Regions from separate parts of the Bacillus songklensis genome, predicted to be linked through region 1. Evidence: riboswitches for the same ligand, from Rfam matches in the RefSeq annotation. Region 1 holds a riboswitch; each other region holds the start of a gene.

Region 1 (3,179 bases):
CACATCAAGCATCAAGTCCACTGGCTCATTGTAGGAGATGGCCCTTTAAAGGAGAAATTGCACAAAGAAGCACTCGAGCATATGACGTTTACAGGCTTTCTTCAAGGTGAGCAATTAGCCAGGGTATATGCAGCTTCCGATTTGTTTGTTTTTCCATCTGTGACGGAAACGTTCGGAAATGTCATATTAGAGTCTTTAGCATCGGGAACACCTGCTATTGCTGCTAATGCCGGTGGAGTAAAGCATATCCTTCAACATGACCGAACAGGTTATTTATGCAACCCCGATTCTGTCGAACAGTTTGTTCATTATATTAGCCTATGCCTGGAGAATCTGCATAAACGCATGCAGCTTAGTCATCAGGCCAGGCAATACGCCTTAACTCAAACATGGGAAACTATTTTTGATGGTTTGTTGGCGCAATATGAATTAGCTGTTGCAGACCAAACACAGTCGATTCAATTAGCATAATTTATTTCTTATGTAACGCATTCTTTGGTACACCAAATAAAAACATCCGATCCAAATGGATCGGATGTTTTTTAGATGAATCCACGTTCATGCTTTAACATTCGCTATCAATTCTTCCTCTATTCACGCCATTCTGCCTTGCATCCCCGAATATACAGGTCCTCGTATAAAAGCGGCTAACAAGAACCCGTAAGGGAGCTTGTCAGCCGCTTATGCGTAAATCATTTAACATGAGCGTTTTTTGCTTATATTAAATGATTTATGTGGATTCACATCTATTATTTACCAGCAGCTTGTGCTTTTAAAGCTTCTGCTTTATCTGTACGCTCCCAAGGAAGGTCAAGATCATTGCGGCCAAAGTGACCATAAGCAGCTGTTTGCTTATAAAGCGGACGACGCAAGTCAAGCATCTTAATGATACCCGCCGGACGTAAGTCAAAGTTTTCACGTACTAATTCGACTAATACATCTTCAGATACTGTACCTGTACCGAAAGTGTCAACTGAAATGGAAACTGGTTTTGCCACACCAATTGCATATGCCAATTGCACTTCACATTTATCCGCTAATCCAGCTGCTACGATGTTTTTCGCAACGTAACGAGCCGCATATGCAGCAGAACGGTCTACTTTTGTAGGATCCTTACCAGAGAATGCACCACCGCCATGACGTGCATAACCGCCGTAAGTATCTACGATAATTTTACGGCCTGTTAAACCAGCATCACCTTGAGGACCGCCGATGACGAAACGTCCTGTCGGATTGATGAAGTATTTTGTCTCTTCATCAATGAGTTCTTTTGGAACAACCGGATTAATAACATATTCTTTCAAGTTGCGTTGAATTTGCTCTAATGTAATTTCAGGATGATGTTGTGTTGAGATAACGATTGTATCGATACGAACCGGCTTGTCGTTCTCATCATACTCAACTGTTACTTGGGTTTTACCATCTGGACGAAGATAAGGTAAAATTTCTTCTTTACGCACTTCTGTTAAACGACGCGCAAGCTTGTGAGCCAATGAAATTGGAAGAGGCATAAGCTCTTTTGTTTCGTTATTGGCATAGCCGAACATTAAACCTTGGTCACCCGCACCGATGGCTTCGATTTGCTCGTCTGTCATCTGACCTTCACGAGCTTCTAACGCCTGGTCAACACCCATTGCAATATCAGGTGATTGCTCATCGATAGATGTTAAAACCGCACAAGTTTCAGCATCGAAACCATATTTTGCCCGGGTATAGCCGATTTCACGAACTGTTTCACGAACGATTTTTGGGATGTCTACATATGTAGATGTAGTGATTTCACCACTTACTAATACTAAACCTGTAGTCACAGATGTTTCACAAGCAACACGTGCATTAGGGTCTTTTGCTAAAATCGCATCAAGAATCGAGTCAGAAATTTGGTCACAAATTTTATCCGGATGTCCTTCTGTTACTGACTCTGATGTAAATAAACGACGTTTTGTTGACATCAGTATTCCTCCTTTTAACTGTAAACCTAAAAGATACGGTACTCATTCCCTTATTATTCATAAAAATAACGCATTTTATTGAAACAAAAATATAAAAAACCTTTCCTTACTGAGGAAAGGTTTGTATCTTCACTAGCGCCTTTCACTCTTATCGATCAAGGGCAAGAGCCTTGCATCAGGTTAGCACCTTATCACCAAATATTTAATATGTATGGCGATGGTTGCTGGGTTTCATAGGGCCTGTCCCTCCACCAGCTCGGGATAAGAGAGTATCCGTTCAAGGACATATCATACCTTAAAACGCTGAATCATGTCAATAAAATATTTATATGAATCCACATAAGTAATAGAAAAATTGCATTAAGTCTGTTATTAAGGTCTGGCCTATGTAAAAGAATGAACCAATCATTTATAACTCAACATTGTTCCTTAATAAAACGAAAGTAATATATCTTCTAGGTTGGGTTAAATTATGAATTTTCTTTAAAAACTGTCCATTTTTGCATTATATATGAACATTTAATTTCAAATAGTATAGACTATTTTTATAAATGTGTTATACTAATTTATAAGTTTACTAATCAAACATTTAATTAAACTTTAAATAAAAGGATGGTATTAAATATGAGTACAGTGGATGTTTCTATTGAATTAACCGAACTTCTTCAATCGCCGACAGTTCATCATAATTTATCAGTTCCTCAGCTAGTTGAGAAAGTCTTATCCCGCCGTGAAGGCCTGCTTACTTCTTCTGGTGCTGTTCGCGCTGAGACAGGCAAATATACAGGCCGTTCCCCAGAAGATAAATTTATTGTAGAAGAAGCATCTACTAAAGAAAAAATCGACTGGGGAAAAGTGAACAAACCGTTTTCTTCTGAAAAATTCGATGCTCTTTATAAAAAAGTTTTAACATACTTAAAAGAACAAAAAGAATTATTCGTATTTAACGGCTATGCGGGAGCAGATTTAAAGTACCGTTTGCCAATTCGCGTCGTTAATGAATATGCATGGCATAATCTATTCGCTCATCAGCTATTCATTCGTCCATCAAAAGAAGAACTTATTTCTCATGAAGCGGAGTTTACGGTAATTTCCGCCCCCAACTTTAAAGCGGATCCGGTAGTGGACGGTACAAATTCAGAGACATTCATCATTATCTCATTTGAGCGTAAAGTCGTTTTAATCGGCGGTACGGAATACGCGGGAGAAATCAAGAAATCCATTTTC
Region 2 (3,179 bases), on a different contig from region 1:
ATATGTTTAAGGATGGCCATAAGTTTCCGAAGGCAGCCGTTCGTTTCTTACCTTCTTCTTATCGAAGAGATGGTCTTCATATTATTGAGGAAACAGGCGAAACATTATCTGCCTATATTCAGGGGCAGTTTTTGGTGGCATTGTTTGTTGGAATATTTACCTTCATTGGATACTTAATTATTGGCTTGCCTTATGGACTCACTTTGGCGATTGTAGTAGCGATCACGAATATCATTCCGTATCTTGGCCCTTTTATCGGGGCAGCTCCGGCTGTAGTCATCGGGTTGCTTGATTCACCGACCAAAGCGTTGCTTGTTATTGTCGTGATTACGATTGTACAACAAATTGACGGTAACTTTATTTCGCCGCTGGTCATTGGAAAACGTTTGGATATTCACCCGCTTACCATCATCATCATTTTATTGGTAGCAGGAAATCTCGCTGGAGTGCTAGGGATGATTTTAGGTGTTCCTCTATATGCGGTTACTAAAACGATCATCATCAATATTGTGAAATTGGTGCGATTAAGAAATAGAGAAACCAAAGAGGATGTACCAATCTAATAATGAAAAAGGTCAGCCGCCCAAGCTGACCTTTTTCATTATTTCTATCTAGATACAAATTTATTTCCTGTAACCCAAAAACGCCATGGATAGTCACGGGCCTCTCCCGAGTTCTCAATGCCGATTCTTTTTCCTTGCGAGATACTTTCCGGAATGAATCCCTTTGAGAGAAATAGGGGAGGCCTGAAAATAGGATGGCCGTAATCTTCCATGGTGATACCCATCGCTTTTGTGAGCTTTCCGGGACCGTTCGTCCAATTTTTTATATCGGTCATTCCTTTTCTTCTTTCCTTCATAAGAGATTGTCCGCTGAATGGTTCTAGTGCGCGGATAAGAACGGCTTCCGGCTTTTCGAGTTCTCCGCTGACCACATTCACTAAACAATGGGTATGCATGACGTATGTATACACATAGCCAGCTTCTCCAAACATGATCTCCGTTCTTTTTGTTCTTCGGTTGCCGTAACTGTGGGATGCTCTGTCACCGGGACCGATGTATGCTTCCGTTTCCACTATAAAGCCGGAGGTGGTTCCTTCCTTTGTCTCTTTTACGAGGAGACAGCCGAGTAAAGACTTGGAGAGCTCAAGGGTTGACATTTGAAAGAAATCTTTTTCAATCGGCTGAACCACTATTGATTTTTCGTTTTCATGATCAGGGTGCAGGTAGTATGGAAACACGCTGTTCAACTTTTTCTTCTCCCTTTCCTTTAGAGTTTATATAAGGTTTACTGTCTTATTTAACCTACACATTCGGGCCATGTTTCAAACCTCGAACACTGTCTTTTGGTTATATTTAACTTTAGTAAAATAATATTTGACTTTTGGGGTTAAACCCCTTAAAGTAGGTTAAGGTAATTCCGGAAAGACAATAACTAAATCTTCTTATCGAGAGAGACGGAGGGACTGGCCCGACGATGTCTCGGCAGCGGACTCTAAAAAGAGTGCTGTGCCAAATCCAGCAGGCGTTATGCTTGAGAGATGGGGAGAGTGTTTCTTATATATTGTATATAAGACCTCTTCTTGTTTGTGAGAAGGGGTCTTTTTGATGGATCTATACTTTTATCAATATTAAAAGAGAGGTGCAATCATTGGAAAAATCAAAGGGAAATCCATTGGCTTTAATGCCGTTAGTCATATTTTTAGCTTTGTTTGTCGGGTCTGGAGTGATTACAGGGGATTTTTATAAAATGCCTGTTTTGGTGGCCATTTTAATTGCCGCAACAGTCTCATTGATCATGAATCGGAAGGAAACGTTAACGACAAAGGTGGAGCGATTCGCAGCTGGGGCAGGTCATCCGGATATTATTATCATGACGTTCATTTTCATTCTGGCAGGTGCTTTCTCTGAAACGGCAAAAGGTATGGGAGCGGTGGAATCCACGGTTAATCTAGCATTGTCTGTTCTTCCTCCAAGCTTTTTAGTCGTCGGTTTATTTGTCATTGGAGCATTTATTTCGCTATCGATGGGCACTTCCATGGGAACCATTGCAGCGTTGGCGCCAATCGGAGTCGGAATCAGCGCTGAGACCGATATTTCAATGGCTCTATCTATGGCAGCGGTCATCGGCGGCGCGATGTTTGGTGATAATTTATCATTCATCTCTGATACAACGATCGCAGCGGTGCGTACACAGCAAACGGAAATGAAGGATAAATTTAAGACGAATTTCTTCATTGTATTGCCGGCTGCCATTTTAACATGTATTATCTTGATTGCTGTCACAATGGGAAATCATTCCGAAGTAGCAGCAGAGAGTTTCGATTGGGTGAAAATCCTTCCTTATGTAGGAGTATTGATTACTGCATTGTTAGGATTTAATGTACTTGCAGTATTGACAGGCGGTACTGTCTTAGCGGGTGTGATTGGCCTGGCAGACGGAAGCTACACATTATCAAACCTTTTCCCAAAAGTAACCGAAGGCATTTTAGGCATGGCGGAATTGGTGATTCTTGCTTTGTTGATTGGCGGAATGGTTGAAATTATCAAGTATAACGGCGGTATTGATTATTTATTAAACTTAATGACTCGAAACATTAAGTCTAAAAAGGGAGCGGAGTTCGGTATTGCCGGCCTTGTAAGCTTAACTAACTTTTCAACTGCCAATAACACCATTTCTATCATTTTCACAGGCCCGCTCGCGAAAAACATTGCGGATCAGTACGAGATTGATAAGCGCAAATCAGCGAGCTTACTCGACATTTTCTCGTGCGGTGTTCAAGGTTTAATTCCATATGGAGCACAAATCTTAACAGCAGCTAAGCTGGCGGCTATTTCACCTATTAGTGTTTTACCTTATTCTTTCTATCCGATTTTAATCGCGATTTGCGGCGTGATTTCCATTTTGATCGGATTCCCCAGGTTTTCAGCGATAAAGAAGGAAAAAGAGCGAAAAGTATATGGAGTAAGCGAAAGCTATAGGGGTAAATAACAAAAAGTCAGCCGAGCGGCTGACTTTTTGTTATTTAATTTGCTCCTTCTAACAACCTTAAGGAAAAGTGATGGGCGATATCCTTAGCTCTATGCCTTCACAAGGCATAGAGCTACTTTTTTGAAATGTCTATTTTCCCCATTCCTTTACAGGTGGTGCACTTTTTCGTGACTGAAATGATAAACGAT
Region 3 (3,179 bases), on a different contig from region 1:
CGGGATTCACGGGGGATTAAATCCTGATCCTGTAACAGGAGCACGTTCGCTCCCGATTTATATGTCAAATGCTTATCAATTTAAGGATACAGACCATGCTGCCGATTTATTTGCTTTAAAGGAACCAGGCTATATTTATACCCGGATACATAACCCGACAGTGACAACGTTTGAAGAGCGAATCGCTCAGCTGGAAGGCGGAGTGGGGAGTTTAGCCGTAGCAAGTGGGATGGCCGCTATTACGACCGCCATTTTGAATCTAGCCGGGGCAGGGGATGAAATTGTATCTGCATCCAATCTATACGGAGGAACATACAATTTGTTTGACACGACACTGCCGCGCTACGGAATTACGACTAAATTCGTTGACCCTTCCAATCCTGAGAACTTCCGTCATGCCATTACACCAAAAACGAAAGCTCTTTATGCTGAAACGATCGGTAATCCAAGCTTAAATGTATTGGACATTGAAAAGGTAGCAGAAATCGCTCATGAAGCAGGTATTCCGTTAATTGTGGATAATACGTTCGCAACTCCTTATTTATGCCGTCCGATTGAATATGGAGCCGATATCGTTATTCATTCCGCTACGAAATGGTTGTTGGGGAACGGGACAACATTAGGGGGCGCTATCGTAGATGGAGGGAATTTTGATTGGAACTCACCGAAATTCCCGGGATTTACAACGCCTGATCCAAGTTACCACAATATTGTCTATGCTGAAGCATTAGGGCCGCTTGCGTACATTGTCAAAGCAAGAGTTCAATTGTTGCGGGATATTGGCGTATCTATGAGTCCGTTTAATGCTTTTCAGTTTAGCTTAGGGCTTGAGACGCTCCATGTACGCATGAAAGAGCATATCGCCAACGTAAGAAAGGTGGTTGAATATTTGCAGCAGCATCCTGCCGTTGATTGGGTGCTATATCCTGAGCTTGAGGATCATCCTCAACATGAAGAAGCGAAAAAATATTTGCCAAAAGGAGCCGGCGCTGTGCTGGTATTTGGAATTAAAGGGGGCAGGGGAGCCGGGCAGAAATTAATCAATTCGGTTAAGCTGTGGTCTCATGTCGCCAATGTTGGAGATGCCAAGAGTCTTATTATTCATCCTGCCAGCACGACGCATCAGCAATTAAATGCCGAACAGCTGAAGGCCGCAGGAGTAAGTGAAGATCTTATTCGCTTATCCGTGGGAATCGAGCATATCGATGATTTAGTGGAGGATTTAGAGCAAGCAATTAAAGAGGCGACTGGATTAACCTCTTCTGCGGTGAATGTTTGATTCTCGTTCAGCAGAACAGCTGAACATTCGGTGTTTGGTAACTATTAGAAATAGCACGAAAAATAAAACAAATTCATTGACACTGATATATGGACGTGCTACAATCACTTTCGTACCTTTTAGACAACAATCGACAATTGCTTAACATAAACTGAATATTTGAAACGATAAGTACTCTTATCAAGAGAGGTGGAGGGACTGGGCCCGATGAAACCCGGCAACCGTCAGTTATGGCTGAAATGGTGCCAATTCCTACAAAGCATGTTTAAGCTTTGGAAGATGAGAGAAAGGAACTATGACAAAGCCTTTCTGCTCATATTCATATGCAGAAAGGCTTTTTATTTATAAGCAACTGTTCGGGGGAAGATGAATAACAACGAGTTTAACGAAAAGAAGGTGAGAATGCATGATTACATTAACAGGTGTCAAAAAGGTTTACCGTGCTAAGCATGGAATAGTTACAGCCGTTAACAATGTAGATTTACAGATCAAGCCTGGAGAAATATTCGGAATCATCGGATACAGCGGTGCCGGTAAAAGCTCCTTGATTCGTTTGTTGAATGGATTAGAGACTCCGACAGAAGGAACAGTTCAAGTGGCAGGAAACGACATCGGAAAAATTAAAGGTGAAAAACTTCGAAAAGCGCGCCAAGAAATCAGTATGATTTTCCAACATTTCAATCTATTATGGTCACGTACTGTAAGAGAAAATATCGCGTTTCCGCTTGAAATTGCAGGGATATCAAAAAGTGAGCGCCTGAAGCGAGTGGATGAGCTAATTAAACTAGTTGGTTTAGAAGGCAGGGAAGATGCTTATCCATCCCAGCTGAGCGGAGGACAAAAACAGCGTGTAGGCATTGCAAGGGCTCTTGCCAATAATCCGAAGGTGCTTCTATGTGATGAAGCGACATCTGCCCTTGACCCACAGACAACGGATTCTATTTTAGATTTGTTAGTCGACATAAATGAAAAACTTGGTTTAACTATCGTACTCATTACCCATGAGATGCATGTTATCCGTAAAATTTGCCATCGCGTCGCGGTAATGGAAAACGGACTTATCGTGGAACAGGGGGATGTACTCCATGTATTCCGAAAGCCGGAGCAACCAATTACGAAACGATTTGTTCAACAAGTGACGGAACCGGAAGAAACGTTTGAAGCAATTGGACATGTAAAAGAAAAATATCCAAACGGTCAAGTCGTTCAGCTTATATTTGTAGGTGATGCAGCCGAGCAGCCGTGGATCACAAATGTTATTCGTCAATTTGATGTGTCAGTGAACATCCTGCAAGGAAAAGTGTCCCAAACTCAAAACGGTTCATACGGCACACTGTTCGTTCATATTGATGGGGCTGAACAGGAAGTCCAAAAGGCTATTTCGTTTATTCGGGAGCAGCAAGTGGAAGTGGAGGTGATGGCCAATGCTTGAGCAATTATTTCCGAATGTAGAGATCGACAAACTAGTGGAAGCAACGATTGAAACACTTTACATGACGAGCATCTCTGTCATTGCCACCTTCCTTCTTGGGATAGCCCTTGGTTTGCTGTTATTCTTGACTTCAAAGGGAAACCTTTGGGAGAACAAAGTCATTAATTTAATTGTTTCAGCCTTTGTTAACGTATTTCGCTCGATTCCATTTATTATTTTAATTATCTTATTGATTCCTTTTACAAAGGCCATTGTCGGCACCATTTTAGGAGCGGAAGCAGCGTTGCCGGCTTTAATTATCGGTGCCGCGCCGTTTTACGCACGCATGGTGGAAATTGCCCTTCGTGAAATTGATAAAGGAGTCATTGAAGCCGCAAAATCAATGGGGGCGAAAACAAGTACAATCATCTTTAAGGTTTTAATTCCGGAGTCATTGCCTGCTCTCGTATCCGGTATTACTGTAACGGC
Region 4 (3,179 bases), on a different contig from region 1:
TCTGTGTTTGCCTTCTCGCTGCCGCCTGAGTTACCACAAGCTGATAAAGCTCCCACAATGAATACTAGAATAAGAGCTGTGAGCCATTTTTTCATAATCTTCTCCTTCTTTCTCTTTATCTTTTATCTACAACTTTGGCGATAAAATCACCTAGAAGCTGAACGACCTGAACTAGAACAATTAAGATGACAACTGTTGCAATCATAATGGTATTGTCATATCGATAATAGCCAAAGCGAATGGCCAAATCGCCAATTCCGCCGCCTCCGACAGTACCTGCCATTGCCGAAAACCCAATTAAACTAATGAGCGTCAATGTAATACCCGAAATAATCCCGGATCTGGCTTCCAGTAACAATACATCCTTTATGATCATCCACGGAGTTGCACCGGCAGCAACAGCTGCTTCAATGACTCCATTATCGATTTCCCTTAAAGCAGTCTCCACAATCCGGGCAAAAAATGGGATGGCTGCAACTGAAAGGGACACACTTGCTGCGGTTGGCCCAATGGTTGTACCTACCAAAAATTTTGTGAATGGAAGTAACGCAACCAGTAAAATAATAAATGGAATCGACCGCACCATGTTCACCACAAAATCTAATACCGTTTTGGCTAAACGATTTTCAAAAAATAACCCTTTATCAGTGACATATAATAAAATCCCGATTGGCAGCCCAACGACAACTGAAACTGCCAGAGAGATGGTAATCATATAAATCGTTTGAATAAACGCTTGGTTTATATCAGGAATTAGTTCTATAAGATGATTGAAATCAATGCCCATCACGTAACACCTCCACTTGCGCTTCCCGTTTTCCAATATACTGAAGGGCTGTTTTGATTTCTTCCTTTTGTCCTTTTAGTTCCATAATAAAGATACCAAGCGGCATTTCTTGAATATATTCAATGGAACCATGAAGGAAGTTGCCTTTCACATTAAATTGCTGAAGTGTATCTGAAATAATCCCTTCACCCGCGATTTTCCCTTTGAACATGATCTTCACAATAGGTCCTTCACAACGGCTTATAATCGTCTCAGGCACTTCAAAGGAAACGACACTTTCAATAAACTCTTTTGTTAATTCGGTCTTTGGATTAGCGAAGATATCATAGACAGAACCTTCTTCAATAACCTTTCCGTCCTGCATGATGGCCATCCGGTTGCAAATTTCCTTTACAACATCCATCTCATGAGTAATTAACACAATGGTAATGTTGAGCTCTTTATTAATTTTTTTCAATAGATTCAAAATCGACTTAGTCGTCTTTGGATCCAAAGCAGATGTAGCTTCATCACATAAAAGCACGGACGGGTTATTGGCAAGCGCCCTTGCAATGGCAACCCGTTGTTTTTGCCCGCCGCTCAGCTGTGTGGGGTAGACATCTCTTTTATCGGAAAGACCAACCATTTCGAGCAGTTCCTCTACCCGCCCTTTTATTTGATCCAGCGGCATTTTGGCAGCCTTTAAAGCAAAAGCAATGTTTTCAAACACTGTTTTTTGGCTGATTAAATAAAAGTGTTGGAAAATCATGCCGATTTTTAATCTTGCTACACGCAAGTTTTCACCTTTTAAAGATGTTAAATCAGTCCCATCAACCGTAATCTTTCCGGAGGTAGGTCTCTCCAATAGATTAATACAACGAAGCAAGGAGCTTTTTCCGGCACCGGAATATCCTACAATCCCATAGATTTCTCCTTCTTGAATAGTGATCGAAACATCGTCCACACCTTTCACTAACCCGTTTTTTGTTTTATAAACCTTTGAAAGATTTTGAATTTCAATCATATGATGACCTCATTTTCCCTAAAACTAGAATTTCTGAACGAGTGGTTCTCGGTATTATGTATGACATACACAGGAGGACAGCCTCTTTGAAAATATGTTCAAACTCATATCGTTATTGCTTTATGTTAAAAGACTTGTTCAAAGGATCTGCTGGCAATCTATCATTCAAACAAAAAATGCCCCTTTCAACTGAAAAGAGCATCGAAACATGATCTATATTTCGACTTATCTTTCAGAATGAAAGTCATTCTGCAGGAATTGGCACCTTCCCATTAAGGGGGTTGCCGGACGTCATCGGGCCTAATCCCTCGGTCTCTCTTGATAAGTATTATGAATAAATTGACTCTTTAGATAATACAAGTATATTTTGGTTTTGTCAATAAAAAAATAGCAATTAAAACGTATTCTCTCTTTGTCTCCCATTGCTATGGAGTGTCCCAACACATGTAAAATCGATAGCCCCCTCGCATCACAATATGTCTCCGAGCGGGCTATTTTTTTCTCAGCAATAATACAGCGACAATGATGATCAACCCCTTGACAATTCCCTGGAGATAGGGAGACACGTTCATTTTTATGAGAAATTCTTCTCTAAAACCTATGAAGACGCTTCTCTAGTTTCTCTACTTTACTGTTTTGTTGATGTTCTTGAACACTTGCCCATTTGAACAAACAGCTAATTCTTTGATCCCTAAGTCCGTTCTGATGACTTGATCTGTTAATTCTTGTTACGTTTGCCCTTATTGAATTCCAACGAATAAATAACAATACTTTCCGTCAAAAGAGATTTAAGGATTGGGGTATTTAACGCCCATGGGAATCTGATCTGATGTCTTGACCCATCTAACATCAGAGATGATAGATATGAATAAAAAATTGTGGTCTAAAAACAAGAAAAGCTTTATCAAACGCTGGAAAGGTTAAATGATATCATTAACTAAAATAACTTTCGGATGAAATAAAAACTCCTATATCTGAGCTGTTAGATGAAGCCATTAAAAATTTGCTACTGAAAAGAAACTTGCTAAAAAATGCTGCTTGTTGATATTCACGTTCCGGAAGATCCCAAAGAGAAAAAACGACATCTTTCAGTCTCCCTTTTGGCGGCAACCCATTTTCTTTTACAAATTCTTTCATTAATTGACGACGAATAGGGGTTCTAATCCCTAAAAATTCATATTGGTTTCTTAAATATTTTTTAGACCATTCAGCATATTCCGCATCAGTGTGTTGGGAATATAGATTAACAAGTTTTTGAATGTATAAATTTACCGATTCAATCATAGATATTTCCACCCGCACATATGTTCTGATTATTTAGCCGAATTATAACACCAATTGAACAGAAGGACAAATATGAGTATCATTCTTTAACAGAGTTGAAAAAGT

Evidence for each region. A riboswitch is a leader RNA that binds a small molecule or an ion and turns the genes downstream of it on or off. The one in region 1 is predicted to bind S-adenosylmethionine.
Region 2: another riboswitch for S-adenosylmethionine. It lies ahead of ACFOU2_RS10460 (Na+/H+ antiporter NhaC family protein); the one in region 1 lies ahead of metK (methionine adenosyltransferase).
Region 3: another riboswitch for S-adenosylmethionine. It lies ahead of ACFOU2_RS25235 (methionine ABC transporter ATP-binding protein); the one in region 1 lies ahead of metK (methionine adenosyltransferase).
Region 4: another riboswitch for S-adenosylmethionine. It lies ahead of ACFOU2_RS19375 (methionine ABC transporter ATP-binding protein); the one in region 1 lies ahead of metK (methionine adenosyltransferase).

What each region holds. Positions count from the first base shown of each region.
Region 1 covers NZ_JBHRZT010000059.1:42,695-45,873, reverse strand. Annotated here, with positions in the region: gene ACFOU2_RS15075 (glycosyltransferase family 4 protein) at 1-471, shown strand, start outside; gene metK (methionine adenosyltransferase) at 750-1,952, opposite strand; SAM riboswitch class I at 2,098-2,220, opposite strand; gene pckA (phosphoenolpyruvate carboxykinase (ATP)) at 2,577-3,179, shown strand, end outside.
Region 2 covers NZ_JBHRZT010000043.1:176,860-180,038, reverse strand. Annotated here, with positions in the region: gene ACFOU2_RS10470 (AI-2E family transporter) at 1-563, shown strand, start outside; gene ACFOU2_RS10465 (DNA-3-methyladenine glycosylase) at 608-1,225, opposite strand; SAM riboswitch class I at 1,442-1,547, shown strand; gene ACFOU2_RS10460 (Na+/H+ antiporter NhaC family protein) at 1,684-2,991, shown strand.
Region 3 covers NZ_JBHRZT010000073.1:424,383-427,561, forward strand. Annotated here, with positions in the region: gene ACFOU2_RS25230 (O-acetylhomoserine aminocarboxypropyltransferase/cysteine synthase family protein) at 1-1,279, shown strand, start outside; SAM riboswitch class I at 1,454-1,565, shown strand; gene ACFOU2_RS25235 (methionine ABC transporter ATP-binding protein) at 1,686-2,711, shown strand; gene ACFOU2_RS25240 (methionine ABC transporter permease) at 2,704-3,179, shown strand, end outside.
Region 4 covers NZ_JBHRZT010000072.1:110,630-113,808, reverse strand. Annotated here, with positions in the region: gene ACFOU2_RS19385 (MetQ/NlpA family ABC transporter substrate-binding protein) at 1-95, opposite strand, end outside; gene ACFOU2_RS19380 (methionine ABC transporter permease) at 116-787, opposite strand; gene ACFOU2_RS19375 (methionine ABC transporter ATP-binding protein) at 777-1,790, opposite strand; SAM riboswitch class I at 2,013-2,118, opposite strand; gene ACFOU2_RS19365 (DNA alkylation repair protein) at 2,724-3,074, opposite strand.